Regions from separate parts of the Alkalihalobacillus phoenicis genome, predicted to be linked through region 2. Evidence: riboswitches for the same ligand, from Rfam matches in the RefSeq annotation. Region 2 holds a riboswitch; each other region holds the start of a gene.

Region 1 (10,699 bases), 610 kb from region 2:
AACTTAAGTGGCTTAATTCTAATGATATTAAAAATATTAAACTAACTCAGGAACAGATTAATGGAATAGAATTTGTTTTATTTGATAAGACATCTACGGTAAGTAATTATCTAAATTGTCTATTTGCGTGTGAATCTAAAAGAATAAATATTCAATTTGGTTTGAGTAAAAACATTTGGGATTTTCTTTTTAATGGCAAAGGGTTTGAAGACAATGAGCGGAAGGAATTATTTAATTTAAAACCGTTCTCAGGAAAAGAATATGAGTTATTTAGAGATGGGACAATAATTAAATATAATTAGATTGACTGCTTTGGGATGAAGCTCCAGCCACTTTCAGAAGGTTTTTTGATAAGAAAAGAACAGTAGAATATGGATGAGTAATACTTAGAGTGGCCAAGTGAGGTTACTTTGTTTCTTTTTGAGCAAGTGAGCAATTTTTTGCTAGTACAATTGAAAGTGGTAAAATCTTATTGTGAACCTTTATTAATTATTCTATTGTTTTTACCGATCTATAATAGAATAAATCATAAATTCCGCAGCTAGCCACTCTAGGAGGACATATAAATGAACAAAGAAACCCAAGAACATAAAAAATCCCTAGAATCTCAACTACAATACGCAAAGCAACAAGACCAAATCTTAGCCAAAATAGAAGAAAAACTCCATAAAATGAAAGGAATAGCCGAATTCGCCCGTGATTTTCAGCTATCCATAAATGAAAAAAACAAACTAAACACCCGATTAAACGAATTAAAAGAAGAAGTATCTCTACTAGAGAAACAATTACAGCCTATTGTCCATTAGAACTGGAAGCTATAACTATCTCATTATTAGCAACAACCTCAAAGGCCTACTAAGTGAAGTCACTTATTGGGTCTACCAAAACGGAGCCAGCGGAATGCCTGGAGACTCCTGTGGGAATAGTGAAGGACGGGAGACCCCACAGCGATGAGCGAGGAGGCTCCCGACTCACCCGCGGAACGCGTAGGGCATGTAGCTGGCGGAGTAAACCAACTCCACCTTTTCTCGCTTTTTAGTATTCTCAAACTTATCAAAAAATGTTCACTGAATATCAATTGATCTTTAGTTTTTTAGTCCTGTAATAGAGTTAAGGATATTAGAGGATCTAGTAAAATATACATAGATTTGGGAGCGAGGAATGGCTATTTGTATGTGGGCACTTAAATAGCTGGGAGCGAGTAGTGCAACCGACCGTCAAGTTGAGGGTCTTTTTTTTATTTAAACAAACAGAAACAAGAGGGCAATTTGCTTTTGTCATTGCTTTTATTTTACAAAGATGATTACTTGGGGAGCTTTCTTAGAAAGAACATATGGGGGAATTCAAATGGTGGAGCAACAAGTAAGTTTAAAGGAAGAGGTTTTAAGGGAATTAAGAGATGTCAAATATGCGTTGGACCAATCCTCGATTGTGGCATTGACGGATCAGCGTGGTGTGATTCTTTATGCCAATGAGCAGTTTTGTAAAATTTCTCAGTATTCATTGGAGGAACTACTTGGTCAAAATCACCGTATTTTAAATTCAGGTTATCATACTGCTACTTTTTTTAAAGAAATGTGGAAAACGATTGCAAGGGGAGACACGTGGAAAGGGGAAATACGAAATCGGGCGAAGGATGGTTCTTATTATTGGGTCGATACGACGATTGTCCCTTTTTTAAATGAACAAGGAAAACCTTATCAGTATGTTTCTATTCGAAACGATATCACGATCCAAAAACAGATGGAAGAAGATATTCGCAAAAGTGAAGAGAAATATCGCTTGATTACCGAGAATTCCTCTGATCTAATTGTGACGCTCGATTCAAACATGAATGTGCTTTATTGTTCGCCTTCATCGATTCCGTTTTTAGGGGAGCGTCTAGAAGGAGAAGCCAAGACGAATTTACTCGATTGGATTCATATAGAAGACCGCAAACATTTTAGTGAGGGAATGTCCCGAATGAGTGGGGCGGAATGGACATCTACTGAATTAGAATTTCGGATTCAACGAAAATCAGGACAGTATATTGATGCGGAAGCGAAGTTAAATCCGATTTATAATGAGCAGGAAAAAAGTGAGTATTTTTTATTAGTGATTCGTGATGTGACCGCGCGGAAAAAGAATGAACGCTTAATCTATCAATTGGCCTATCACGATACATTGACAGAATTGCCAAATCGTCGTTTTTTTATTGACCGCTTACGGAAAGAAATACAAAACCTGAAGCACTCCCACCTCCAATTGGCGGTTTTATATATCGATGTTGATAAATATAAATACATCAATGATTCATACGGGCATGAGGTCGGTGACTTAGCCTTAATTGAAGTAGCTAAGCGGATTAGGCAATGCCTGCGTTCTTCTGATATCGTCGCCCGAATTGGCGGAGACGAATTTACAATTTTACTTACTAGTTTATCTAGCAAAAAAGAAGTAGAGGTCGTTTCACAACGAATTATTGAGAGCTTTCGAGACCCTGTTGAAATTGGAGAAAGAATGGTTGAACTTTCGTGTAGTGTTGGGATTTCCCTCTTTCCTTCTGACGGAAATAGTGTCGATGAATTGTTAAAAAGAGCGGATATTTCCCTTTATACGGTCAAAGCACAAGGAGGAAATAACTTTCTTTTCTTTCATTCCGATATGGAAGAACGCTCATTGGAACGAATTTTGATCGAAAATGAGCTACGGAAGGCGATTCAGCAAGAGCAGTTTTATATAGAGTATCAGCCTAAAAAAAATATCGAGACAGGAGCTTTAATTGGGATGGAAGCCCTTGTCCGTTGGGAGCACCCAGAATTAGGCAGGATTGCCCCGAATAAGTTTATTCCGATTGCAGAAGAAACTGGTTTAATAATCCCACTTGGTGAATGGGTCCTTAGAGAGGGTTGCAAGCAAAATAAAAAGTGGCAAAACCAAGGGCACTCACCTTTAACATTATCGGTCAATTTGTCGACCCGCCAATTCTCGCAACCGAATTTAGCTGAGAAGATTAAAATGATCCTTGATGAGACCGAATTAGATGCAAAATGGTTGGAATTAGAAGTGACAGAAAGTATTATGATTGATTTAGATAATACGGTCCAGACGCTTCAAGAAATTCGCGATTTAGGTGTTCATATTTCAATTGATGATTTTGGGACTGGCTATAGCTCGTTTAGTTATATTAAACATCTTCCTGTCGATACGTTAAAAATCGATGCGTCCTTTATACGTGACATTCATGTAAATAAAGAAAGCTTGGCGATTGTTAAAGGAATTGTTGATATTGCCCAAGCATTAAATATGAATGTCATCGCAGAAGGAATTGAAAGCCAAGAACAGTTGATTAGTTTAAGTGAACAAGGCTGTAGCCAAGGGCAAGGATTTTTATTTAGCCACCCTTTATCAAACAATGAATTTGAAGACTATTTGAATGCCCAACTAAATTAGTTGAAAAGAAATATTTACATAAGGGGTGTGAGGAATGAAATATCCAGCCGATGGGATTTTTAAACGGAATGAAGGGTTTCGATTGCTTTTTAAAGAGCCGCTCGTTGGAACGATGAGTATTAAGAGTATTCAAGGTATAGGGGTGGAAAGTAATACAGGAGCGATTCAAATCATCGATATGAGTTTAAAAGGGATGAAAATCATTTCAGAACTTCAGCTTCCTGTTGCAACGGAAATTTTGCTGAAGTTTATGATTCTTGATCAACCGTTTCGTCTAAGGGGTGAGCTCATTTGGAGGAAGGATCGTCAGCAAAGCTGTATGTACGGGGTCGAGTTTGAGCCACATTCTTATTCGGAAAAAGAGTTATTAGATGCCTTAAAAAAATATGTAGTGGTGAATAAGTAGGTTGTAGAAGAGGACCTTTATCTAGACGGAATGCTGTTTTTTATGTATAATTTACCAAATAAAGAAGGGCGATTGGATTCCATTCGTCTGCGTTTTCAGCGGGTAAGATCATTCAGCCATTTTTGTTTTACAATCAAATGGGAGGGTTCTAAAATCGATATTCCACTATTATCAATCGCTCTAAATCAAGGCAAGGTTCAGCAACAAGTAGGAGTTTCTTTATTAAAACAAAACTTAGGGCAAGCTGAGCAGCAAGGTCAAGCGATCCAAAAATTGATGAGCTCAGCCGATGTAAATGCGGTTGAAAGAGCGGCTCAGCCACATTTAGGTCATTCAATTGATATTAAATTATAGGAAAGAGTTTCCTTCGTGGGAGCTTTTTTCTTTTTTGTGACTATAATAGGCCTTTGTTCCTCTTTATTTATCAAATTTATGTCCGATATAAGTAAAAATGAGACGTGGAGGATACAAAAATGGAGATTAAGCCAACAACTGATGCCTATGCTTTATTTAAAGCCAAACCTGCCAGTGATGATGCCCAATTTAAATTTAACTTTGAAACTCCAACTTCTATTGTGACTAAAGGAGAAACGGAATTTAAGAAAAACTACCAAGGGGCTATTCCTGCAGAAGTATTAATGAAGAAAGTCGATAGTATGAATGAGCTCTTAAAGTCAAATCAAACTTCAGTGAAATTCAACGTCCATGACGATTTAGACCGTGTTTACATTCAACTTATAAGCACGCATACAGACGAAGTTGTCAAAGAAATTCCCCCAGAAGTTTTTCTCGATATGGTCGCCTCCATGTTACGCAATGTCGGATTAATTGTAGATGAACGAGTTTAATCTATTATATAGAAGAAACTAGGAACTGATTCAATTCAGTTCTTTTTTTTGTAAGAGAATTAGGAAGAAACGTAAACAAACAGTCGACAAATACCGATATAGTAAGTAAGAGGAAACAGGTAGAGGAGTGGGAAAATGGGAATTAGAATGGCTGGTATGGCTTCTGGGATGGATATCCAGGAGATAGTCAATAATTTAATGACGGCTGAAAGAATGCCGATGAATAAAATGCTACGCGAGCAACAAACAATCAACTGGAAAATGGAAAGTTATCGCGAAATTAATACAAAATTTAATACATTCCGAAATAATATTTTTGATAACGTCATGCGTGCTTCGAAAATGTTAGCGAAAACAGTCACGAGTTCGAACTCGAATTTGGTGACAGCGACAGGAAATTCGACTGTCGGTAATACGACGATGCGGTTGTCAGAAGTGAAACAGCTTGCATCGGCTGCATCTGTAGCGAGTAGTGGAAGCATCATTTCGGAGGGGGCAGATTTTGATCCTAATAAGCCGATAGGAGAGCAGTCTGGGTTTGCGAACTTTGATGAAGATGATGAATTAACCATCACAACTCATGGCCCCAATGGTCCTGAGACAACGACATTTGAATTTTCAAAGGAGCAATCATTAAATCAAATTTTACAACAGATTAATTCTTCAAATGCTGGGGTCACGGCTTTTTATGATGATGTATCAAAAATGGTGAGTTTTTCTCGTACGGAAACAGGGAAGTTTAATGATGTAACGAATGGAAAAGAAATCGAATTTGCAGGAGATTTCTTTTTAAAAGGGTTAAAAATGGAAGAAGCTGAGGAAACGGGCGGTCAAAATGCTATCTTCACCATTAATGGACTAAAAACACAACGACCTACGAATACGTTCACGATCTCTGGTATGACGATCACCTTAAAAGAAACCTTCGACAACGAAGTCACTTTATCGCCATCGACTAACACAGACGAAGTGTTTGATACGATTAAAGCTTTTGTTGATGAATATAATGAATTGCTTGCCCATGTGAATGGTGTGTTAACTGAGGACAGAAACCGCGATTATCAACCTTTAACTGATGAGGAAAGAGAAGCTTTATCGGACCGAGAAGCGGAGAAATGGGAAGACTTAGCTCGACAAGGCCTTTTGAAAAATGACCCGATTTTACGTAATCAGATGGACCGGTTACGTAGTGATTTATATACTCCGATTAATACGGGTATGGATACAGTCTTTAAGCATCTGTCAGCGATTGGGATTACAACATCTGCTGACTATATGGAACGCGGGAAACTAGAAATTGATGAAGATAAGTTAAGAGCGGCGATTGAAGAGGATGCAGAAGGTGTCTTTAACTTATTTGCGGCTGATGGGGATACGTTTGCCGAGAAAGGTCTGGCAAGACGACTTCGTGATTCACTTGATAATGCGATTACCCAAGTTGCTGAACGCGCTGGAGGGTTGCGCGGAAAAGTCGCGAATCATCAATTTACACTAGGAAAAAACTTAGAAGATTTAAATACGAGAATATCGAACTTTGAAAGACGTCTTGAGCAAAGAGAACAGCGCTATTGGTCGCAATTTACCGCGATGGAGAAGGCGATTCACCAAATGAATTCTCAAGCTGACTTTATTTATGCTCAGCTATTTAATCAAGGATAATTGGTGAATTGTTAGGAAAAAAGTCCCTTAATCGATAAGGATATATTATAATAAAAGAAAGATGAGAAAAGGATGTGTCGTATGGCTACAGCTCAAATGCAAGCAACGTATAAACAAAATGCTTTAAAAACAGCGAGTCCTGGTGAGCTGACTCTGATGTTATATAATGGCTGTCTGAAGTTTATGAAACAAGCTGAAAAAGCCATGGTAGCAGAGCAAACGGAAGCTCGGAACACGGCGATTACGAAAGCACAAAATATCATTCGGGAACTAATGGTTACGTTAAAAACCGATTCAGAACTCGGGATGAATATGATGAGAATGTATGATTTTACTTTGAATCGTCTCATTGATGCAAACGTAAAAAATGACCTACAAGCATTAAAAGAAGCTGAGGATATTGTCGTCCAGTTTCGCGATACATGGAAAGAAGTGATTCAACTTGATCGCAAGCAACGATTTGGTACGACCGGTGGACAAGCTTAATGTCGAAGGTCGTTGAATTAAAGGAACAAGCTGAACTTTTTTTAACAGAAATCAACGAATCATTTCCAGAGCAAGATGACAAGAGAGCTGTTTTTATTTTGAATGTAGAAAAAAGATTAAGTGAACGTGAGCAATTGCTTGAGGCGTTGTCTGGTTATGAAATGAAAGTAGAAGAAGAACAGGCGGCAAAAGAATTAGTGGAGCTAGACAAACAAATTAATAGACGTCTAGCTGAGGTTAAAGGCTTTATTCAAGCCGATATCCGCCAGTTAAAAAATAAAAAACAAAACTTTCGTAAATACGAAAATCCATATGCTGGCCCAACTCCCGAAGGAATATTTTTCGACAAACGGGAATAACGGCGGAAATACTCTAAGCAGATTATTGCTTGGGGTATTTTTTTGATGGAAAGGTGGATAAGTAATGAAAGTCGTGTTTTGGAGAAATTAGGGTGCGAATAACATCTAAATAGGTTGTTTACCCCTTCCTATTTTCCAATGACATTAACATAAAAACCTCCGCAGACTTAGCTGCGAAGGTTTCTTCATTCATTATTATTCGAATTCGAATCCGCCTAACATGTCTTCGTCGAGTTCAATGGCTGAATCGAGGATGTCTTCTGGAATTGTGATCTCGTCAACACCGTCATAATTTGAGAATGTTCCTGATGTTGTTTGTTTCATTGTCATCGAGATGCCTTCTTCTTCCATGTTTAAATCCATTGTCATCGTCATGTCGATGGATTCTTGTAGGAATGTTTCTTTGTTGATATAAAGTGAGTATGATAAGTCAGAGATGCTCATCATCTCCATCAACATCGCTATTTCTTCACCTGCTCCGGTCATACCCATTACTTCGTCTGCTAATGCTTCTATGCTCGCATCAGCACCACTAACGGTTAAGACATAATAATCGCCTTCTTCAGCAACCTCAATTTCCCCACCGAAATCTTGTAGCATTTCAAGTTGCTCTTCAGGAGTGACTTCTAATGTACCTAGTTCGATGATTTCAGAGTAGAATTCCTCTGGGTACTTATACCATACATCTTCCGTTGGCTCATATTCGAACATACCCTCTTCGGTTAAATACGATTCAGATGAGAAGGATTCGCCAAATTCAGCAATCGTAAAATCCATGACTTGATACATTGCAAATGGTTCCATTACGACATCCATGTTCATATTAATATCAGTCGTCATTGTACTGCCGCCTAATTCTGGGTCGACTTCGCCCATATCTACCTCTTGGCTAATGACCATTTCAGATGAGAAGCTATTAATCTCGTTCATAGCTTCCATACTTTTAGTCAAAATATCTTCAGCAGATAGTTCGCCTGCTGGTGTTTCTTCCTCTGTTCCATTTTCCTCATCTACAACTTCTTCTGTGTTATTATCAGCATCGGTTGTTTCATCCGCTGGAGTCGCATCTGATTCCTCGTTACTACAAGCGCCAAGAACTAAAGCACCTGATAAAAATATACTTAACCAGAATTTTTTCATGTATTCGTACTCCTTCTCTCTATATTTGTGAACGTTTGTTATTTTACTAGAAATTAGGGGAGTTGAACAGGAAAAACCATTGGAAAATAAAAGTGAAGAAATGAGACTCATATAAAAATAAGGCTAAAGAATGACGTGTCGATTAGGTTAGAGGGAATGGTTGAAACAGACAAAAGAAAGAAAAAGAGGAAAATGGAGACGGTTAAGTACAGAGCCATGTGCAGTAAATTTGTGACACTTATAAGGAAAAAGAGGGAAAAAGTTGAAAAAATAGACGGATGTACCCGTTGTTTCCTATTTGATTTAAAAAAAGAAATAAGCAGCTTTTCCATATTATTGAATAATCTGATAAATTTTAGTTAAATGAAAAAATGTGACTTTTGAACTAATTTTTTAATAAAAAGAAAGCGATACCATTTATTCACGTAATTTCGCTAAATTCCAACATTCAACGACAAAAAACCCGCTACAAAAGCGTTTGACAATATTTACAGGCGCTGATATAGTAAAACTGTGGAAATTATCCACAGTAATTTTAGTAACGAAGGGAATGTGAAAACATGCAAGGAAAAGTAAAATGGTTTAACGCAGAAAAAGGTTTTGGTTTCATCGAGCGCGAAGACGGAGATGACGTATTCGTACACTTCTCAGCTATCAATTCTGATGGTTTCAAATCTTTAGATGAAGGTCAAGACGTAGAATTTGAAATCGTAGAAGGTGCTCGTGGTCCTCAAGCTGCGAACGTAGTTAAGCTTTAATTCACATTCCTGGGTAGGAAATGAATCATAGCTAATAACCATTCAAACCCATCTCTTTTATGAGGTGGGTTTTTTCGTTTTTTAGGACCGATTTGAATCTTATCAACAGGTATAAAAAGAATAACTTGTGTATATCTAATTTTTCAGATTTTAATCCCGTTCGTCACAGTTTTGTTGTAAAAAGCGTTATAATATATGTATTCAATTTTAATTTTTGTCAAAAGCGGGTAAAGGATGGTAAGTAGGGATGGGGAAAATTGTTGTGGTCGGCAGTCTGAATATCGATTTGGTGACAGAGGCAGAGCGCTTTCCGTTAAGTGGTGAAACCATTCTTGGTCAGGCTTTTTATGAGTTTCCAGGTGGTAAAGGGGCTAATCAAGCGGTTGCGGCAGCAAGGCTAGGGGCAGAAGTCATGATGATTGGCTGTATTGGGAAGGATATTTTTGGAGAGCGTGTAAAGGAAAACCTAATGAACGAAAAGATTGATTGCACAGGAGTTTTGGAAGTTGATGATGTGCAGACAGGAATCGCCCAGATTACGGTGGCGAACGACAATAATTCAATCGTCGTTGTCCCTGGTGCGAATGCAGCTTTATCGATCGATTGGATTCAAAAGCAGGAACATTTAATGAAGGAAGCTGATATGATTCTGTTACAGTTGGAAATTCCGTTGGATGCGGTCCGATATGTGATTGAATTTGCCAATGCCCATCAAATATCGACCATTTTAAACCCAGCTCCCATCCAAAAGTTGTCAGTAGAGCTTTTAAAAAAAGTTGATTATTTAACTCCGAATGAATCGGAATTTACCCATTTAGTTGGTTGTTCAGAGGAATTATTTACAGAAGATACGTTTTTACAATTAAAAGAGAAAGGGTTAGGGCAACTCGTCGTCACTCGTGGTGAAAACGGTGTGAGCTTTTGGAATGAAAAAGAACAAGTACTAAAACACTCGGCTTCTCAAAAAGTAGAAGTAGTTGATACAACGGGTGCAGGAGATACGTTCAACGGAGCGTTAGCCGTTCATTTAAGTGAAGGGAAATCACTAGTTGAAGCGATTGATCTGGCGGTATTGGCAGCGGCGTTCAGTGTGACAAAGACAGGAGCACAGTCTGGGATGCCGACGCGTGAAGAGATTTTGGAGTTTTTTAAGGAATAGAAAGGAGCTGTGTTTGCCATGAAGGATCTGGATGTTCAGCCACTAGGAGATCGGGCAATTCGAATTGGGTTTGGAGAGGAAATTACGCTACAAACTCAGCAGAAAGTAGCGGTTGCCGCTAAGGTATTAGAAGAAGCTAACTTAGATAGTGTCGAACATTGGATTCCGGGCTATACGGCTTTAACTGTGCTGTATGACCCTTTGATTCAGTCCTATTCTCAAGTAAAGGATCTGTTGGTGGAGCACTTAAAGGATGTTCCCAAAACAACGATTAATCATGGTCGGTTAATTACGATTCCGGTCTGTTACGGTGGAAATTATGGTCCGGACTTAACGTATGTCGCCAACTATCACCAGTTGACGGAAAGAGAAGTGATTGATTTGCACAGTGAGCCGATTTATCCAATTTATATGATTGGATTTTCCCCTGGTTTTCCTTATTTAGGAGGGCT
Region 2 (10,699 bases):
TGAACCTAAAGCTAAATCACGTGCAGCACGGATTTTTTCAAGTTCACTTTGAGCAAGAAAGGTCGCTTCTACTTTTTCAGAATTCACTTCGCTCGCTTTTATTCCATTACCGAGTACAAAAGCAAAGGAAAGTCCAAAAATTAAGAGGAGTGTTAACGAAACGATGACTTCTATTAAAGTGAAACCCTTTGAATGGTTGATTATTTTTTTAGGTGAGAAGCTAAATGAATTCATAAGATTTCCCCTTATTTTGACATGGAAATAATAAAATCTGTTACTTTCTAATTTAATCTCTTTATTATACAATAATGAGAAAGAACTAGATATAAAGTAACTTAATTTTTGTAGGTAGTTTTATATAAATAGAATTTTATGCGAATAATCATTCTTTTTAACTGGGAAGTAAAGACTGAAATGAAGGGATTTGGAACAATGGCGGTTAAACAAAGAAAACGGTTAGGGGATTTGTTAGTTGATGCCAATTTAATTTCGGTCCAGCAGCTACAGCGAGCGTTAGCGGTCAAGAAGCCAGGACAAAAGTTAGGAAATTATTTAGTCCATGAACAATTAATTACAGAGGAGCAACTTGTCGATGTGCTTGAAGTTCAACTTGGCATTAGTCGAGTAAGTTTAAATCGTTTTCCGTTTGAACCGCACTTGTTTCGATTCGTACCTAAAGATTTTGCCTCCAAAAATGAGTTGATCCCATTAAGTCAAAATGGCAATAAAATTGTGGTCGCGATGGCCGATCCAATGGATTTTTTTGCGATTGAAGATTTACGAATGATGACGTCGTTTCAAATTGAGCCTGTGTTAGCTTTACGGGAAGAGATCGTGCGAGCGATTGAGCGGTATTACCAGCTTGATAGCTCAGTCGTTAAAGAACTGTCACAAGAAGCAGAAAAGGATTTAAATGACGTGGATGAGCAAATATCGGACGAAGCGGCACCGATGATTCAGCTCGTCAATCAAGTATTGTTTTCAGCACATAAACAACGGGCAAGTGACATTCATATTGAACCATTTGAAAATCGTGTGTTTATTCGCTACCGTATTGACGGCCGGTTAAAGACTGTTCGTACGTTTCCAAAAGGGATTCATTCCGCTTTGAACGCAAGGGTTAAAATTATGGCGAACTTAAACATTACCGATAATCGTTTGCCACAAGATGGTCGGACGAAGTTTTCGATTGAAGGAGAAGTGATGGATTTACGTATTTCCACCTTGCCGACGATTTTTGGTGAAAAGATTGTGATTCGTTTATTAAACGCAAGTCAGCTCGTCTTGAATTTATCGGAATTAGATTTTAATGGATATAATTTAGCGACTTTTCGTAAGTTAATCGAGCAACCATCGGGATTAATTCTCTTAACAGGTCCGACAGGTTCAGGGAAAACGTCAACATTATATACAGCCCTTCAGCATCTTAATAAAGAAGAAAGCAATATTGTGACGATTGAAGATCCAGTTGAATATCAGCTTGAAGGTATTAATCAAGTACAAGTGAATAACCAATTTGGACTTAATTTTGCGACCGGATTACGTTCAATCTTAAGGCAAGATCCAAACATTGTGATGATTGGTGAAATTCGTGATAAAGAAACAGCAGAGATTGCGATTCGTGCCTCATTAACGGGACATCTCGTTTTTAGTACTTTACATACGAATGATGCGATTGCTTCAATTCCGCGGTTGATCGATATGGGAATGGAGCCTTATTTAGTTGTCTCGGCTTTATCGGGTGTCGTTACGCAACGTTTAGTTAGGAAAGTATGTAGTCACTGTAAAGAGAGTTATGAACCGACTGTCATGGAAAAAGAACTATTAGAAAAATATCAAATCGTGACTAATAAGATTTATCGCGGAAAAGGTTGTCCTGCTTGTGATGATAGTGGTTATCAAGGAAGAATGGCGATTCATGAGCTCTTCCAATTGGACCAAGGATTAAGAGAACTTTTGATGAATCAGCAATCATTACATGCAGTTAGGGAAGAAGCGAAAAACAAAGGCATGGTTTTATTAGTAGAAGATGGCTTAAGAAAAGTCGAAGCTGGATATACAACGATTGAAGAAGTATTAAAGGTAGCTTTTGACCATTAATGGGGGTGGGGGAAATTGAAGAAAAAAGTGGAGAGGTTGTTGACGGAAGCTTTTGATAAAGGGGCTTCTGATATTCATCTTACAGTTGGGATTCCAGCCATGTTTCGTATAAATGGAGAGTTACAAAAAGCGAATGATCTTATGATAAAGCCTGATGATACAAAAGATATGGCGAAAGCGTTAATCCCAACGAATCTCTGGGAGCAATTTAAAGAGAAGAAGGATTTAGACTTTTCCTATGGGATTGCAAACGTATCCCGCTATCGTGTGAATGCTTATTATCAGCGTGGTTGTGTCTGCCTAGCGATTCGAGTTGTCCCAACGTCCATACCTAGTTTAGAAGAGTTGAATATGCCTGATGTGTTAAAGGAGCTCTCCCAAAAACCGCACGGCCTTGTCTTAGTAACAGGTCCAACTGGTAGTGGGAAGTCGACGACATTGGCATCGATGATTGATTATGTGAACCGGAACTTTAACCGTCATATTATTACATTAGAAGATCCGATTGAATATTTACATAAACACCAAAAATGTGTGATTAATCAACGTGAGGTTGGGTCAGATACGAATAATTTTGCGAACGGGTTAAAAAGTTGTTTACGACAGGATCCGGATATCATTCTCGTCGGTGAGATGCGAGATAATGAGACAATTGCCACGGCGATAACGGCTGCAGAAACCGGGCATCTTGTGTTAGGGACTCTTCACACAACCGATGCGGCTTCAACGATTGATCGGATCATTGATGTGTTCCCTCATACCCAGCAAGCTCAAGTCCGAATTCAACTTGCCTCGGTGTTAAGAGGGGTCATTACCCAACGTTTATTTAAGCAAAAAAACTTTTCAGGCCGAGTCGCAGCAACGGAAATTTTAATAAACAATGGGGCAGTACGTAATTTAATTCGTAATGAGAAAATTTACCAAATACGCAGTGTAATGCAAACGAGCCGAGCTCAAGGGATGCATACATTAGAGATGTCAATTAATCAACTGATTAAAGAAAATCATGTTAGCAAAGAAACGGTCTTACCTTATTTGACTGAAGGAGCGGTTTAATGGGGCTTTATTCATACCAAGGAAAAAAAGTGAATGGAGAAAAAGTGCTTGGGAAACTACAAGCGAAAACGATAAAAGAGGCAAGACTTCAGCTAAAGGAGCAAGGGGTTATCGTCCTGCAGCTTGATCCGATAAATGAATTATTATTTAAAGAGCTCGATCTCGGGTTAAAAAAAGTTAAAACTCAAGATTTTGTCTTGTTTTTACGGCAATTCTCCACTTTGTTAAAAGCTGGAATTCCGATCGTTGCGGCGACAAATATATCCGCTGAGCAAACGACGAGTAAGGCATTAAAGGGAGCATTAGCAGGGGTAACAGAGGATGTAAACAGTGGAATCTCTTTATCAGAAGCAACGAAAAAGCATCCCGCGATTTTTCCAGAATTATTTGTGAATATGGTTTATGCCGGAGAAATGGGTGGAAATCTCGATGATATTTTAGAACGGCTTGCCGATGATTATGAAAAGCAGTATCGAACGAAACAAAAAATCACTGCCGCGATGACCTATCCACTCGTAGTTAGTTTATTTGCGTTAGTAGTAGTTGTTTTTCTCTTAACCGTTATCGTTCCGATGTTTGCTAGTATGTTTGCCAACATGAATCAGCAACTCCCGTTAATTACAATTATTGTCATGAGAGCTGGTGAAATGATTAGTGAATTCTGGTGGCTTCTGTTAGGAATGGGGATCATAATCGGAACGATGCTCGTCTTGGTTAAAAATGATCGGAAATATCGCTATTATTTTGATCTATTTATTTTGAAAATTCCTGTACTTGGGAAACTTGTTCAAAAAGCAGTATTAGCCCGAATTACAAGGCTTTTAAGTTCTCTTTTTGCTAGCTCGGTGCCGATTATAAATGCCGTTGAGGTTGTGGAAAGAATTGTTGATAATGAGGTCGTGAATCGAGTCTTAAAAGATGCTCGCCTTCATCTCGAAAAAGGAGAATCGATTGCTGTTCCTATGAAAGCTCATTGGGTGTTCCCGCCACTCGTTACTCAACTGATAACAGTAGGCGAAAGAACTGGTACTTTGGATACGATGTTGGAAAAAGTGGCAGATTATTACGAAGCTGAAGTCGATACCGGAACCGACCAATTAAAAGCGTTTATCGAACCCGTCATGATTGTAGGACTAGCCGTCATTGTCGGTACAATCGTCATGGCGATAATCATTCCGATGTTTACTCTTTTTCAACATATTGGGTAAAAAACTTCTGTGATGAAGATAAGCGGAAAAAGCTTTATCTTAGGCAGTCAATCTTTTTTATTTTTGAATAAAAAAGACTAGACAAATAGACCTAATTTAGATAAGATTCTCTTAGATTCATTTTGTTCGATATATTGAATAAACAAATTAAAATAGCTAACTCTTAATGGTTTAATAGCTTTTTTAACAACTTATAAAATTGGATGTGTTGATCGATTATCTGTATGTGGGCACTTGGATAGTCAGGAGCAAGTAGTGCAACCGGCCAAGTTTGTAAATAAAGTAATTGGCCTTTTTGTATGGACAATTACAAACACAATCTTAGCATCAAAAACAATACCAATTATTATGAGGAGGAAAAAAGGATGAAAAAGTTATTACAAAGAGTAAAAAACGAACGAGGATTGACATTAGTTGAATTACTAGCAGTCGTTGTTATTTTAGGGATCATTGCAGCTATTGCTATTCCGAGTATTGGAAATATTATTGAGAATAGTAAGAAGGATGCAGCGGTAGCGAATGCTCAGCAGATTTTGAGTGCTGCGACGTTGTATAAGGCTGGGACTAGTGGGGCGTCAGGAGATTTAGCTCATAATGTTTTAGGTGATTACTTAGATGGAGGAGTTGTTACAGATCCCTGGGATACTAGTGAAGATGGTAACATTGATGATTATACAGTGACTGTTGGGGCTGGCACAAATGGTGCCGATGCTGTATCTATTAATTTTTCAGGAGAATGTGAAATAAACGAGAAAACTTCTCAAGAGCTTACTTCATTAGGTAGAGAGGCGTGCACTACCGAATAGTAAACTAAATTTAATCTATATAATAGTAATAGTCTTAAAATAAAAGACAAAAAGCCTATCCTTACAGATAGGCTTTTTCCATAAAATCTTTCAACTAGTCATTAAAAAGGAGGAGCGGGTGTGGAGCTGTTTATCATTATCTATTTAGCGGTACTCGGGCTTTGTTTAGGCTCGTTTTATAATGTAGTCGGTTTGCGGTTGCCTAACGGAAATTTATTCACTCGAGCTCGTTCTTATTGTCCGAGCTGTGATCGAACTTTACAAGCACAGGATTTATACCCGCTTTTCTCTTATCTATTTTTGCGGGGGAAATGTCGGAGCTGTCAGGCACCGATTTCTCCGCTTTATCCACTGATTGAACTGAGTACAGCGACTTTATTTGTTTTTGCTTTTTGGCAATTCGGGTTTGATTTGGAGCTTCTTGTCGCTCTCCTATTAATCTCGTTATTGATGATTATTATCGTGACGGACATCCGATATATGCTGATTCCCAATAAGCTATTGCTCTTTTTTAGTCCTTTTTTTATCGGGCTTCGGTTGTTTGTTGTCCCTTTTGAACATTGGTGGGAGCTACCTTTAGGAGCGGCTGTTGGGTTTGGTTTATTACTCTTAATCGCTGTCATTAGTAAAGGCGGCATGGGCGGTGGCGATGTGAAATTATTCGCCCTTCTTGGTGCAACCCTTGGTTTTGAATTGGTTTTGTTAGCGTTTATTTTCTCCTGTTTTTTTGGTGCGGCGATTGGTGGAGTTTTGATGCTAACTGGAAAAATAAAGCGAAAACAACCGATTCCGTTTGGTCCCTTTATCGTACTCGGCACATTACTCAGTTATTTTTACGGACATGACTTGATTCAGTGGTATTTGCATATAAGTGGTTTTTAACAAAAAGAGAGATCATTAAAGTTCGGAGTGAACAGTATGGGGTTTTTATCATTATTTAAACAAAAGCGTCGTCATGCCCTGATTTTAAAAGATCATGTGATTCGATACATAGGAAGTACAAAGCCTGAGCATGAATCAATTACAACAATCGATGAGATTATTTTACCAGCAGGGCTTATCCATGACGGATTAATTGTGCAAGAGGAAGAGTTAATAGAGTTACTTAGCCCATATATCGAAAAGTGGGGGTTGAAAAACGAAAAAATCCAAATTTGTATTCCTGACAGTCAGCTCATTATTCGTCGTCACCAAGTTAAAAAAGGTCTAAGTAAGGAAGAGATTAAAGGACAACTTTATCATGAACTTGGTGAAACGTTGCTTTTACCATGGGAGGATCCGATTTTTGATGTTCATACGATTGAAAAAGGAAAAAAAGAGGATGAGGTTTTATTATTTGCTGTCCAGGAGAAAGTTGTTCAGCAATTGATTCTTTTTTTCGGAAAGTTGTCCATTGAACTGAATGCCCTCGATGTTCGTTCTCTTTGTAGTTACCGTTTGTTTTCGGAGCAATTTACGTGTGAGGAACAAGAGGAACAGCTTTTAGTACAAATGGATCAACATTCTTTGACGTTTACTGTTTTTCAAAAGGGACGGCCGTTGTTTTTTAGACATATTTTTCAAGAGTCGGTCGAATTTATGGCTGAAGAGGATCCTGTTTTTTCTTATGTCGAACAGGCCTATCAAGAGATTGAACGGGTGATTAACTTTTATCGTTTCAATGTTAGAGTCGGGAAAGGAAAATACTCTCATCTCTTCTTATGTGGCGATCATCAGAACCTATCAGACTTAAAAAATTATTTAGCCGAACAGTTAGATTTTCCTGTCATCCAGTATAAAAAGCTGGCTGAAGATGAGTCTAATGCTCGCTACTATGACAGTTATGGGCTTGTTTTGAAAAAAGAGGTGCATTGATGCTTGAGGTAAATTTACTCCCTGAAAAACGAAAACGTGATATAACGCCACTGTTTATCTTCCTAATTATTTTATTGTATCTCATCTTTATGGTCGTCTTTACAATGAATCAGGCACAGCATGCTAAAACAAAGGTAGTTGACAATCAGCAACTATTAAATGAAGTTCAACTCGAGATCGCAACGCTCAACCAGAGTTCGACAGCCCTGAATATGTCGGAAGAGAAAAAATGGAATATGGCTGTATTAAGGTTAGAAAAAGACATTTCTTATGTGCCGAGTGTGATGCAAGAGATGGTTCGCTTATTGCCGGCTAATGTTGTTTTTTTCGACTTTCAACTGAATGGACCTTTATTTATTGAAATGAATGTCGAGTTTGAACAAACAGAGGAAATGGCTGCTTATCAAAATGAGTTGAAACAGTCAGAGGTCGTCGACGAGGTTTGGGTTTTAGAAGTGAGGACAGAAGAAGGGGCAGATGACCGTTCTTATACAGCAACTTTTCAAGTCCAGTTAAATCAAGCTAACTTAGAAAAATTAGGTGAGAGCAAATGAGATTATTTTGGCCTAAAAAAAGAATTTTATTTTTGGTGCTCTTTTTTTCGCTCGTCCTTTTAGTTCATTTGTATTTGTATTTTTCGCTCGTTCGACCACATAGTGAACAGGCGGCAAGGATAGATGAGCAGTTGAAGGTGGAGCAAGAGACGTTGCAACTTTTGGTTGGAAGAGAGGCACAACAAGATGTTGACGTTGAACTTGAATACAATGTAGAGCAATTACAGGAAAAGCTTCCAAGTGAGCCATGGCAAGACTATTTTTTCGTTTTGTTAAACGGAATTAGTGAGAATACGTCGACTGAGATTCGTTCTATGACAGTGGAGACACAAGCTAGTGCCGATTTGTCTGGAGCGATTATCGCTGAGATGGAAGAAAATGAAACGGAATTAAATGAGATAAATGAAGAAGTAGATGTGAATAACGAGAGTGACAGTGTTAATCAGCAATTTGACGAAGAACTGGCTGTAGTTGAAGGACTTGCATCATTTCGGTTATCTCTTCAGTTAGAAGCACCGAATTATAATAGTCTCATTTCGTTTGTGGAAGACTTGCAGCAGCTCGATCGAATTGTTAAAGTAGACAGTTTTAATTTTAGAGAAACGAATGATGGTGAGGAGAGCCAACTCACTGCCTCACTAGTCGTTTCAACATTCTATTATCCTGAAATGGTAGAAATCGCTTCAGAATACGAACCAAACATCAATTATTCGAATCGCTCGGAGAAAGAGGATCCTTTTCGTTAAGCGAATCTTGATTAATGGAAGAGTCTAGAGGAAATAAACGTCACATTTTAAAGCTGATGAGAGTCGAAAGCTGACATCTCGTTGGCTTTTTTGTTGTTTGCTTTTGAAGTGGAGATTATTCGTAACATAAAATGGGCAAAGCTGAGGTTAAGGTACGAATAGTGGTTGATAGGTAATGAAAAATTGTGATAGCGAAGATTACGGTGCGAATAATGATTAATAGGTAATGAAAAAACAGCAAAGCAAAGACTAGGGTACGAATACCAAGCAATGGGTCATAAAACTCTCACAGCCATTCATTTAATCTGCTATCATATCCTCTGCACAAAAGAATCCTATTTTTGAAAATATTTTTGAATTCTAGTTCTATCATCCCCTTAAGTTTAATAGAATAGATTTAAGAAGATAACGTGAAAGGGGATCTTTTTCATGGGAAGCGAACAGGAGAAGCGGACGATTTCAATAAAACTCAATCAGCCAGTGAAGAAGGTGGATTTGTCTAGTAAACAAGTAACAAACCGACAGCTGCAACAACAAATCGAAGAACGACAAGAAGTGCAGCCGATAAAAGTGGAAAAAAAGAAAGAAGGAAAAGAAAAAGCCCAAAAGAAAACGCAGTTATCTGATGAAATTCGCCCCCTTGAGAAAAGAAACGATAAAGAGCCATTCACAGAGCAATATAAAACTGAAACCGTCAAGTCGTTTCCGGCTCAATATAAAAATGACGTCATTCGACCATTTCCAAATAAACAGAAAAAAGAAATGGTGAACTCGGACAAGCCAAAAGAGAATGTGAGACCGTTACCGCATATTTTCCCTGAACCGAATAATGCTCAACTTCAGAATCAGGAAAAGACAGAGAAAGTTGCTTACGATAAAAAATGGAAAGAGACCGCATCTCAACAAAGCCAAAAAGTCGATTCGCAAACCGATCATAGTCAGAGTTACCAAAATGCGACTGAGATGGGAGCCTCATCTGAAATGGAGTTAGAAGTTCCGTTACCAAATCAAAAGGTAATTGATTTTGGGCAGCTTCAGGAGGAACGGAAACGAAACGCGGATCCGTTTTGGGATGATGGAAACCGTGAGCAAGGACCGAGCTTGCCATATAAACGGAAAAAGAAGAAAAAAGGGAATTTTTCATTTCAGGATTTTCCAGTAATGACGGTCATGGCGATTTTTTCAGCTATTATTGTTGGGTTAAGTTTTGGGTTTGTGATTAAGACGATTTTTACTGGGGAAAGTGATGTGTCAATAACACAAAATGGAGCCGTACCTGTTATGAGCAATAATGGTGTTGATGCAGGTGCGACCAATCATCAGCTTCAATGGCCACGACTCACAGCTGAAGTTGTACAAGCAGGTGCGTTTTCGACTCTTGAAAAAGGAAATGAAATGAACGAACAAATGTTATCAAACGGGTTTCCGGCTGTATTATTAGCGGATACAGAGAGTTTTTATTTATTTATTGGACTTGCTGCTGATCGAGCCGAAGCACAAAATGTCAGTGCCTATTTTGTCGGTGAAGGACAAGAAACGTATGTAAAAACGTACCAAATTAATGGCGATTCAGTGCCCCCTTCAGTCGAAAGCCAAGCTTGGTTTGAGGAGGCGACTCAGTTATTTCAGCAACTTTCTACTTTATCTGCGGCTGCTTTAACAAAGGAAGCGATGATTTCAGCCTCACAGCTTGATGCTTCGACAAATAAAGTCAATACTTTGTCAGAACAACGAGATGCCGCCTTTTCTGATTTGCCAGATGAGATAAAACCATACGCATTAGAGATGGCAGACCGGTTAAAAGAAGCGAATACCGCGTTAGTCTCTTATAATGAAAGTCAAAGTACATCTGATGCCATTAAAGTCCAGCAAGCTTTATTATCGGTTTTAAATAATTATTCGCTTATGATGAATACGAAAGAATAATTAGTTAAATATTCAGACATATGATGTTGTTGTGATTAGCTAAATTTGGTATTATGAAGATAACCTTGTACAATAAGAGAAAAACTTATTGGTGAGGTGCCCTTCATGATACCTTTCATTTTGGCCTCAAGTTCCCCGAGGCGTCAAGAATTGTTGAAGCAAGTAAATTATTCTTTTGAGATTATAACAAAAGACACATCTGAACAAGTGGAAGAAAACCTACTCCCAGAGAAGCTCGTCTTACAATTAGCAAACCGAAAAGCAGAAGCTGTATTTGTTGATCATCCTGATAAAATTGTTTTAGGAGCCGATACGATAGTGGCAAAGGCAGGTAGCATACTCGGTAAACCCGAGAGTAAAGAGGAAGCCTTCCAAATGTTAAAGCTCCTTTCTGGTAGTAAACATTCTGTTTATACAGGAGTGACGATTTTATCACGCGATCAAACTCA
Region 3 (10,699 bases), 2.4 Mb from region 2:
TTCTACTTCAGGTGATATTGTTGTACCTCTTTCTAAAGATGAACTTTCTGAACCTTTCGCCTGGGTGAAAGATAAATTTGGGATTTACTGGAAACTTATTATATCGGTCGATACTCAACAACAGGTTGTTCCTCATCTTTTTTTCTCAAATGATCAGCAGCTTAAAGAAGCCTTAGCTTTTTATCAGTCATTATTTCAGGAGGTTCAAAGCGCTCTACACTCAATAAAAACCTATCATCAAAATGAAAACGATGAGGTTTTTTTTCACTTAAAGAATCAGCAGTTTATAGGGGCTTATACAAATGAAACACTTCCCCCCTTTACTGAAGGAATATCATTTATTATAGTTTGCCGTACTCAAAAAGAAGTTGATAACTTTTGGAAAGCTCTCTCAAAAGAAGGAAAAGGTCTGTATCGTGAAGCTAGTGCCTGGTTAGAAGATAAATATGGAGTTTGGTGGCAAATCATTTCCCTTGACTTAGCCACCATGATGGAAAATGAAAATGGGTTAGAGAAAGCAATTGAAGAGATGGGAAGCAACTTGTTAATTAATGTAGAAAAAATGCAGAATAACAACGATTGATCACAAATGGTGAGATGTCAAACCTAAGACATCTCACTTTCCTCTAATTTGGTCGAGGAGAACCTTCCCATTTTGAATAAAAAAGAGGCTTGTTAGCTCAATTCACTCACAAGACCCCATTTTATATGTATTTAAAGTTAACATTACTATTTATCCTTCTTCCTTCAAAAACGCTGACTATATACATTAATTCTTACCCTTGACAGGAATCCATATTTCCAGTTTTGTTTCATCAATAGGCTTCACAATCTCAGGGACTTCTGCTAATTCATAACCTGAGCTCGGAAACCAATCGGTATATACTTTTTCCCATGTATTTAATAAAGCCTTTGGCATCTCACCTTCTGCAATAAATACAGCCCATATATTCGCCGGAATGTTTATTTGCTCAAAGGTAGGAGAACATGGACTAGTTGTAGAAACAGCAATATAGTAATCAACTTCTCCTGTACCCTTTGTTAAAGACATATGTAAGACACCTGAAAATGCAGTATTATCAAACGGCTTAAGCTCATGTTCAATCTCTTCTAAATGCTCCCATATTGCCGGGTTGAATTCAGAACCGTTATATGCCACCGTTTCCTTTTTACCTACTACAGTAAAAGCTTCTTTTTCAACAAATCGATAATCCATAGCATCATCCCCTTTGATAGAAATTTGGAAGCTCATTCGAGGAAAAGTTTTTAGTGGTACTTCTCTACTTTTAACTTTGCTTGGAGTCACCCCATGAAGCGCTCGAAACGCTCGAGAAAAAGAATCAGAGGATTGATAACCATACTTTACAGCGACATCAATTACTTTCTTTCCTTTTTTCAAGTCAAAAACAGCTAAAGTTAAACGTCTTCTACGTACATATTCTGATATAGATACACCCGCTACTAAGAAAAACATTCTTTTAAATTGATGTTCTGGGAGACAAGAAATCTTCGCTAGTCCTCCATAATCAAGGTCATTATCCAAATGCTTTTCTATATATTCTACTGCTGTGTTTAAATTAATTAATAAATCCACTTTTAAAGCTCCTTATGTTAAAGAATATCAAACCAAAGTAATCAATTTGGAGTTTTGGGTTCATCTAGAATATGACTATATACCTTTCTTATTCTTCTCCGTTTTTCTAAAAAAACCATATTCCATCTATCCACCCATTACCTCTAATGATGTAAACCAAATTCGTTAAATATCAAAATTTCTCCAACTCCCCCATTTCCTAATTTAGCCACTTTACAACCGTTAAGATCGTACTATACGACTAAACTAGAGAAAAGCTATCATATGCTTGGTCTTTCAAAAATAATTTCAAAATACGAAGCCGAACCATAGCCAGAGGTAGCTGGTGCGAATATTTGAATAAACCTCCAGCCATCATTCGCATGCTCGGTAATGATTTCTTGGTAATTTTCTTTTGGTGTACTATTCCATTTACTTAGTTCCACTTTGACAAATTTATATTCGAACATTTTTCAGACCTCCCGCAAGAATCACTTTAATTGTTATACGTAAAGATCAATTTTTAGTTTCCGAATAATTGGTCATTTCACTTAATAAATTCCCCATTTTAATGTCTTTAAAATGAATCACCATTTGATTAAATTTGTTCTTTTCCTCGAGAAATGGACTATGGTTGCTATAATCAAATGTATGTAAAATAGAGTTAGGTAAATTTGCGTCAATTTCTTCTGAAAATACATAAGGACATTGAGCATCATGCACACCACAGTAAACAAAGACTGAAATTTTAACCTTTTTTAATTGCTCAACCAAATCATAGGTAGGTAATTCTTCATAAGAGTAATAATCTAATCGTTTCGCTATCGTTCTACCACTGCTTGGCTTCTTAAAGTACTCCTCCCTTTTTTCTGGTTGATACAAAGACATGTTTGACCATTCAGTACTTGCACTTATTCTTTCCTCTCGATTGTCAGAAGTCTTTAAAATAGCTAAAACTTCTAATACCCTTTTGTTCAATGGTGATTTTGAACAATACATGCTACCAGGGTGTTCCATATATTTTTTGGATGCTGCGGCCCCTCCCACTATCAATTTCGTTAAGGACTCCTGTGCAAGGATTCCATATTTTAAACCTAACATTCCCCCAGTTGAATGCCCACCGAAAGCCCATTTGGAATAGCCAAGTGCTACTCTTATCGCTTCTAAATCAAACACGGTTTCTTCCATACTCAGTAAATGGTCATCTTCTGCCTTACATGATTGACCTGTTTCTCTTAAGTTCACTAAGATGACCTTGAAATAATCGGTAAATTCATCAGCGAAGTAAGCTCCTAACTCATTGAATTCACTATACAAATGAGTAATACATATTGGTTCACCTTTACCTTTCGCGAAAACTTCAAACTCTCCTCGAGCTGTTTGGATCATTTCTTTTTTCCACATGATGGCTTCCTCCTTAATACTTTTATAATGTTCCACGTTGACAGTATTACACCATTACATAACGAGCCATATTTTCACTTTTTCCCTCTAATCAAACTCAACCACTTTTGAATACCATTCCCAATAAGCTACCCCCTGAGCTATTATCATTCTTTCTAACCAAGTTTTTAAATCACAATTCAGGTTTATTGTTTCAATCGAATGTAAGAGCATATTTCCTTTAATGCTTTGCTTCCCTTTAGAATGATCAAGTAATAATGTCCCGAAATCCGTCATATATCCAATTGGGTAACAGCTTTTCAAAAAGTAATGAATATCACAATAACCTTCCATTAAATGTTTTTCATGAATCATTTCCTCAATTGAATATAAACTAAAAGAATCGCCATATTCATCAGTAAAAAACTTTGCTCCATTATGTACTAATAGAAAATCTCTATATTCTTGCGGTAAAGTTAAATTATACTTGGAGATTAAATGTTCTAACTCATGATGAGTAATAGGTTCATTAAATATAAAGCCCATTTTAGGTATCACTTCTGATGTACGGTGGACATGTAATAAGTTATTTTCATCTAATCTTAGTTTTAATGCTTTCAAAACATCCTCTACCCTCAACTCCTTCATCTTCATTCCCCTCCCCATATGAAAACTTTCATAAATACCTTCTGAAAACATTCTAAAATTCCTCTTTTTATTTGCTAATTTAATAGTCAGTTCAGTATGAATCCATGAAACACCGTTCGCAGGATTTAAATAGCCATTAACTATTATCAGTAAGTTAATGGCTATTTGGAGCGAATCATTTGCAGAGACTGTATGTTATTTGTACTGTAATCTTTTGATTGCGAATATTCTATTACATAAAATCGGTTATTCGTACCCTAATCTTGGGGTCACATGTTTTTCATTACCTATAACCCTTTATCCGTACCCTAATCTCAGGATCACAAACTTTACGTTACATATAATCGCATATCCACACGCCACACTCGCTTCCGTACTCAATGACTCTTCATCAACAAATAAATAAAATACGGTGCTCCAATCGCGGATACAACGATTCCGGCTGGGATTTCAGAAGGGGACAGAAAAATCCTACCGATCATATCAGCGAAAATCATTAACAACGCTCCGACTAAAGCAGCAGTTGGTCATCGTTGTAACCAACACTTTTAGCAACCACTTTTAGACGTTGATTCGAATAGAGTAATTCCTTTGACCTTTTCATTCTTATTTGCGTGAGATAGTGACTCGGCTTCACCCCAACATAAGCTTTAAAGATTTTTGCGAAATTCGTTGGACTTAACCCAAACCATTCTGCGAGTCCCTTGATCGAAATCTCTTTCATATAATTTTCATTGATATATTTCACGATTCGTTCGATTACTATATGAGTGTCACCACATTCTTTTTGTCTCTGCCTATTTGATACAATGGTATACATCACTTCTTGAAAACGAATTCGTTGCCTCCACTCTTGCAAAGGATCTTCGGTCTCTTTGTTTTCATCGATTTGCTTTAACAAAGTCAGAATTTGTGAAGTGTCTTTAATAGAAACTTCCCCTTCGTCTAAAAATGGGAAAGACGCTTGCATAGGGGCCCCACCTCCAAAACACTGATAGAAAAAGGGAATGGCATAAAACCGAACAGGTTCTGTACAATCAACGACTCCTTCGACTATTTGTCCGGGAGCTAACAAAAAGACCTTCCCTTGCTCCACGACATACGTTCTTTCATTACAAGTTAATCGTCCTTTTCCAGAGATGATATAAATGAGCGTATGCTTTGAAACATATTTACGCTTCATTTCCGAACCCGGCTCATAATGTTTATAATGAATCTCAGAATAGACAAACATTGTATTCTTCAGTTGAGTCAGTTCCCTCTTCGTTAACATCATGTAACTTCCTTTCAAAGAAAATCCAAATGATATTGATTCTCATTATCTAACAGTCATTTTACTTGATGACAGCCAAAAAAAGAAGCTTTTCTCAGGGAAAAGCTCCATTTAAATACTGGAAATGACTAGTTATTCATTATATTCTCTTTAAAATATTTAAATTTATCTATCTCAATAATTCGACTATTTGGGACAAGTGGACTCTTTTTCATTTGTAAAGCTAGCCGATTCAATAGCTGAAATAACTGTTCACTTTCCTTCGTATCACGATTAAATTCTACCCCATATCGGTAAGTGTTCCTCTCCACCTCTTGTCTCCAAACAATACAACCAGAAGCCCTTATATGCTCTCCTAAAACCTCGGTCTCAAATTGATAAATAATCTCTTCATTTACAGCTAAACATAAATGTGATAAGAAACAAATCCCCCCAAGTCCAATATCTTCAATGACCACCTCCGAATAGCCTAATTTAATATCTTTATCTTTTATTTTGATAATCGTCATTTGTGAGCTTAGAGGAAAAGGAAGAATGATCCGGAAAAATTTTCTTCTATTCTTATAATTTATTTCAATTTCATAACTAGTTAAGGCTAACTTTGGCTTTCGGAGGTACTTCTCAAACTCATGTATAGGGACCGGTTTGCTATAAATAAAACCTTGTATTTCATCACAATCTTGCTGTTTTAAGAAAGTCAGCTGCTCATGTGTTTCGACTCCTTCAGCCACTACTTTTAAACCTAGACCATGTCCTAAGCGAATGATTGACTTTACAACAGTAGCTTCAGATTCATTCGTCGTAATATTCCGAATAAAATGCCGATCTATCTTTAAGACATCTACCTTAAATTGCGTTAAATAAGCAAGCGAAGAATAGCCCGTTCCAAAGTCATCTAATGACACTTTTATCCCTAATTTCTTTAATTCGGCAATCGTTGATTCGACTAAGTCTTGGTTATTCAAAATAGATGTTTCTGCAATCTCTATTTCTATCCATTTCCCATCTACTTTTGTTCCCTTAAGAATTTGTTGAATATTATCAATTAAATTTGATGCTGAAAACTGATGAGCTGAGATATTGATAGAGATTGGAACAATCGGAGCTCCTCCAAGTTCCCATGCTTTTATTTGCTTACAGGCCGTTCGTAAAACCCAATATGTCAGTGGGAATATAAGTCCAGACTCTTCCGCTATTGAAATAAAATCTTTCGGTAAGACCATCCCCCATTCCGGATGTCTCCAACGAACAAGTGCTTCTGCCGCTATCATTTTTCCAGAATCTGCTTGCACTCGTGGTTGATAATACAATTCTAACTTGTTTCCTTCAATCGCCATACGCAGGTCTTTTTCAAGCGAAAACCTTTTATAACTGTCGATATCCATGTCCGGATGATAAATTCGATATGTATCTCGACCTTGTTCTTTTGACCGATATAAAGCGATATCAGCTTTTTTTAATAAGGATTGAACATCTGTACCATGTTGTGGATAAAAACTGATTCCTAAACTAACCGTTACATAAAATTCATGATCAGATATCTTAAAAGGACATTCTTCTAAATGAGTAATAAAATCTTTAACTATCTTATCTACCACTTTTTCGGTCTGGAACTGCTTATCTAAAATGACGGCAAATTCATCGCCTCCTAGCCTGGCAATAAATCCTTTTAAACCCATTTGTTGAATTAATGTTCCAGCCATTTGTATGACTAATTGATCACCGATATGATGTCCCAATGTATCATTAATATTTTTAAATCGATCCATATCTAATGAGATCAAAGCAAAGGAGCTTTTGTTTTGATTCGACTCCTCTATTATTTGTTGTAACTTCTTTTCAAAATACCTGCGGTTAGGTAAATCTGTTAAAAAGTCATGAAAAGCAATATAATCAATTGATCTCTCAAAGCTTTTGCGCTCAGTAATATTAAATGAATAACAAATTAACCCCTTATTCCAAGGTATCACTCTAACTTTTAGCCATACATTCGCTGGTTTAAAATATTCTTCAAACACAACGGGAACTTGTTTTGCCATTGCCTGATGTGCGTACTTACTAAAATTACTATCTACTTTTGATTCAGGGAATAAATCCCAAAGAATATTACCAATAAGCTCATCATTTGTTTTCCCAACAAACCTCTCAACTTTATGATTGACGTATATAATACACCAATGTTCGTCTAAGACCAGAACTCCTTCTGTTATATTTTCCAATATAGCAAAACTTGATGATAACTGTTGAATATATTTAGTTGACACTCCATTATCTTTTGAATCATCCCTTTTTTGGACCATATCCCTGAGCCTCCTTCTCGTTTTTATAAAAAAAGTGACCCACTCGAAGAAACCGAGCAAGCCACTTTTAAAAATAAGCACTAATGTGGGAATTCGGTAACTGGCTGACATAGGATCAAGATCCGTTAGTCCCTATAGCTTTGCGTCCCCACCTTTCGATGAGTTTGCCTTTATCAATTTGAAACCGTTTTATACCTACTTACATTATAGGTATTTTTACCCACTATAACAACCATTAATTAACTATAAAGATGTAAATTTCCCAATATTACTCTCTCTTCTCTCAGGGATAAAAGAAATTGGGTTTATAGACTGACCTAGTCATTTGAGACAGTAATAAAACACCTTCTTAGGCTGCCATATCACCAAACTCTATTGGTGTGTGGTAGCCTAATTTTTCTTGGATACGCTCTTCGTTATAATACCTCATAAATTGATCTACACGATCCTTTACTTCTTCTAAAGACAAAGAATTGAATTTAACATACTGAAATTCTTCTGATTTCAGGTTCGAATGGAAAGATTCAATGACAGCGTTGTCCCAACAGTTTCCCCGGCGTGACATACTACTGACTAAATGCTTTTCTTTTATCCGATTTTGATAAGCATAAGAAGAATAGACACTTCCTTGATCGGAATGGATGATGACTCCTTTAGGGTTCCCTCGCTTTTCTAGTGCTTCATCCAAGGTATCAATCACCAAAGGGATTTGTTGATGAGTATAAAGCTTATAAGCAACGATTTGATTATTAAACAAGTCTATGATCGTTGATAAATATAAGGTGTCTGGACCATATTGAATGTAGGTAATATCCGTTACCCACTTTTGGTTAGGCTTGCTTGCGTGAAACTCTCGCTGTAATAAGTTTGGCGCGATAACGACAGATTCCCCTTGAGCTTTCCACCTTCTTTTTTGCTTGACTCTACATTGAAGGTGGTATTTCTGCATGATCCGTTGAACGGTATTGCGGTTTAATTTGATCAGATAGTCACGTTTTAGTAGCTCCTTGATTTTACGATGACCATATCGATACTTTGTTTTTTCACAAAGGTAAATAATCGTTTCCTCTTCCTTAGACAACTCGACTGATTGCGCAGATGCCCAGCGATAATAGGTGGATCTGGGAACATTTAAAGCTGATAAAATAGCTGATACTGTATATTTTTTTCGTAAAGTCTGGACTAGTTGGAGGACGATTTCTTTCTCAACTCCTTTTCGATCTCCAAATACTTTTTTAAGATTTCATTTTCCTGTTTTAAGTGATTCATTTGACGTTCTTTCTTCTCTTCATTACTTGAACTGTCAGGCCCATGACCATATGAATATTGTTTTCCTATTGGTTGTTCGAATCGATGAACCTGATTTTCACGATACCACTTCATCCACGTTTTGATTTGGGATACATTTTTAATCCCATACTTCTCCATGATCTCACGGTTAGTAAACTGACCACTCATCTTATCTTTCACAACTGACCACTTAACCTCATTTGAATATACGTTTTTGCCCATGCAAAAACACCTCCGAATTAGTACTTTGTTTAAGTGTACCATTTCGAAGGTGTTTTATAGTGTCCCAATAATTTAGGTTAGTTTATTATAATAAAAAAGTGATGTAGCTTTTTGTGCTCATCACTTTTTATATAAATTGTTTTCAATTGCTAAGATAGCTATTTATCGTTCTGTAATCCCTACTTTATTTATATGCTTGTATGGCTATACTTAAGCCTTCACAATCCCTACCACATTGCTTTTCGGAATAGTTGGGTCATGTTTGACGATAAACGCTTTTGAAAAACGGCTATGGTATGTTGATTCATGTGACTTTGGCGTTAAAATAATGAGTTTTCGTTGCAACTGTTCCACATATAAATCAAATACTTTTACTTTTCTATTTTCATCTAACGCACTATCAAACTCATCAAGGACAATAAAACCTGGGGTCGTTTGTAAGTTTTGTAGGAGTGCTAAAGCAAATAGAAGGGAACTAAGTGATTCTTCTCCACCAGATACCCCTTTTCCCACTTTCCCCCCACGTGCTTTGACACTTACATCCTCTAAGGCTCCTTTATGCCCTTCTTTTCTTGCTTTAATGTATAGTTTAAAAAGTGTCCGTTGTCTTCGGTCCTCATAGGATTCCCAACTAACATCCCCTTCAAATTGAAATTCATTCATATACATTTTAAAGCGCTGTTGAATTTCTAGAACTCGCATGTTTATCGTGATCTCTAGGTTATTCTTTAGCTCTTGTGTCCGTGCTGTATCTTGCTCAAGCAATAGCTTTGTTCGATTATACTCATTAGCTAATCGCTCATATTCCTCATTTATCGTTTCATAGTTTGCCTCTGCTGCTGGGTCAATCCCATCTTCAGAGCGGGCCCAATCGAAATTAGCTTTCCCTAATTCACTGTTATTACGTAACTTCGCAAGCGTTAATAACTCCCCACCTTCTAACTTAGATGAGCACTCATCATAAATTTCAGCAACAAGGCCCTTCATTTCATTCAGCTCTTGGATACATTTGATTATCTGTTCTTTGTTTAGTTCTAAATCTTCTTGATAGCTTTGGAGCTGATTTCCTTTAGCTTTTATTCTATCGTGCACCGAATCAATTTGATTCTTGGATTCCACTGCTTTTCCGTTCCAACCGTCTAATCTTAGCTTCTAAAGCCTCTTCTTGTTGATCCAGTTCTTTCGTAAGTTGCTTTTGCTCGTCCAAGTCGTTTCGATCACTTGCCGTTCTTTCCCTTAAGCTATGAAGCTTTTCGTATTTATCTGACATTTGTCCAAGCTCTTTATAAAACTGTTCTTCCTTTTCTAATTCATTCAGTACATTTTCTTGCTCGATTTTCTGATGGATTAACTTTTCTTTTTTCACGTCCAACTCTCTTTGCTCGGACTCCAATACTTCCTTTTGTTCAATCTTTCCAGCTAACTTTTCCAATCGTACTCTTCGTTCTTCTTCCAACGTCATAAACGCCTCTGATTCCTTCACACGATGTATAATGCTATTCAAGTCCCGGAGAGCTTTAGTAGACTGTTCCATGCTCTCATCTAATTTTATTTTGTCTTCATTAGCTAGTTTAATCTGCTGGATGACCACTTGTTTTCTCGCCAGTAAAGCTTTGTCACTTAAAATAAAACGCTCTTTTTCTTGCGGACCTCTATATCCTAATGAATCAACTAAGATTCCATTTTCAATCTTTACTTCCCCTTGGACAAACAGTTGTTCAATCCACCATAAGGCTTTCATCGCTAAATGCTCTTTTGCACCCATTCCACTTTTGATCTTTAAATGAAGCGAAGAGAGATGAGTGACGGAACGGTCAGGAATTAACTTCATTAGCGGGACATGATAAAGATCATTTGGTGGTTTAATGCTCTTCCCTTCAAAAAATATCGTGTATTTGATCGCATCAAACCGATGTTCATCCTTTAGTTTCGCCTGTTCATCTAACTCTACTAATTCACGAAGAGGGTATGCTTCGATTCTTTTCGTTTTAAAAAAATTCAATGAATCTA

What was found. A riboswitch is a leader RNA that binds a small molecule or an ion and turns the genes downstream of it on or off. The one in region 2 is predicted to bind cyclic di-GMP.
Region 1: another riboswitch for cyclic di-GMP. It lies ahead of AA0017_RS00230 (EAL domain-containing protein); the one in region 2 lies ahead of AA0017_RS02965 (type II secretion system protein).
Region 3: another riboswitch for cyclic di-GMP. It lies ahead of AA0017_RS14885 (EAL domain-containing protein); the one in region 2 lies ahead of AA0017_RS02965 (type II secretion system protein).

What each region holds. Positions count from the first base shown of each region.
Region 1 covers NZ_CP154853.1:53,975-64,673, forward strand. Annotated here, with positions in the region: gene AA0017_RS00220 (hypothetical protein) at 1-302, shown strand, start outside; gene AA0017_RS00225 (hypothetical protein) at 567-806, shown strand; cyclic di-GMP riboswitch class II at 1,142-1,225, shown strand; gene AA0017_RS00230 (EAL domain-containing protein) at 1,348-3,432, shown strand; gene AA0017_RS00235 (PilZ domain-containing protein) at 3,467-3,838, shown strand; gene AA0017_RS00240 (YjfB family protein) at 3,881-4,192, shown strand; gene AA0017_RS00245 (flagellar protein FlaG) at 4,312-4,686, shown strand; gene AA0017_RS00250 (flagellar hook-associated protein 2) at 4,822-6,345, shown strand; gene fliS (flagellar export chaperone FliS) at 6,427-6,831, shown strand; gene AA0017_RS00260 (hypothetical protein) at 6,831-7,190, shown strand; gene AA0017_RS00265 (DUF6612 family protein) at 7,386-8,330, opposite strand; gene cspD (cold-shock protein CspD) at 8,891-9,088, shown strand; gene rbsK (ribokinase) at 9,336-10,247, shown strand; gene pxpB (5-oxoprolinase subunit PxpB) at 10,266-10,699, shown strand, end outside.
Region 2 covers NZ_CP154853.1:664,072-674,770, forward strand. Annotated here, with positions in the region: gene AA0017_RS02945 (type IV pilus modification PilV family protein) at 1-234, opposite strand, end outside; gene AA0017_RS02950 (GspE/PulE family protein) at 433-2,100, shown strand; gene AA0017_RS02955 (type IV pilus twitching motility protein PilT) at 2,116-3,156, shown strand; gene AA0017_RS02960 (type II secretion system F family protein) at 3,156-4,364, shown strand; cyclic di-GMP riboswitch class II at 4,557-4,640, shown strand; gene AA0017_RS02965 (type II secretion system protein) at 4,730-5,170, shown strand; gene AA0017_RS02970 (prepilin peptidase) at 5,291-6,052, shown strand; gene pilM (type IV pilus biogenesis protein PilM) at 6,089-7,024, shown strand; gene AA0017_RS02980 (hypothetical protein) at 7,024-7,578, shown strand; gene pilO (type 4a pilus biogenesis protein PilO) at 7,575-8,324, shown strand; gene AA0017_RS02990 (hypothetical protein) at 8,754-10,250, shown strand; gene AA0017_RS02995 (Maf family protein) at 10,356-10,699, shown strand, end outside.
Region 3 covers NZ_CP154853.1:3,135,638-3,146,336, forward strand. Annotated here, with positions in the region: gene AA0017_RS14850 (VOC family protein) at 1-583, shown strand, start outside; gene AA0017_RS14855 (AraC family transcriptional regulator) at 770-1,594, opposite strand; gene AA0017_RS14860 (DUF4177 domain-containing protein) at 1,855-2,043, opposite strand; gene AA0017_RS14865 (alpha/beta fold hydrolase) at 2,090-2,977, opposite strand; gene AA0017_RS14870 (SMI1/KNR4 family protein) at 3,065-3,604, opposite strand; partial or broken gene AA0017_RS14875 (iron chelate uptake ABC transporter family permease subunit) at 3,982-4,131, opposite strand; gene AA0017_RS14880 (AraC family ligand binding domain-containing protein) at 4,116-4,880, opposite strand; gene AA0017_RS14885 (EAL domain-containing protein) at 5,006-7,177, opposite strand; cyclic di-GMP riboswitch class I at 7,270-7,356, opposite strand; one part of gene AA0017_RS14890 (IS3 family transposase) at 7,527-8,413, opposite strand; one part of gene AA0017_RS14890 (IS3 family transposase) at 8,413-8,689, opposite strand; gene AA0017_RS14895 (hypothetical protein) at 8,900-9,808, opposite strand; gene AA0017_RS14900 (AAA family ATPase) at 9,786-10,699, opposite strand, start outside.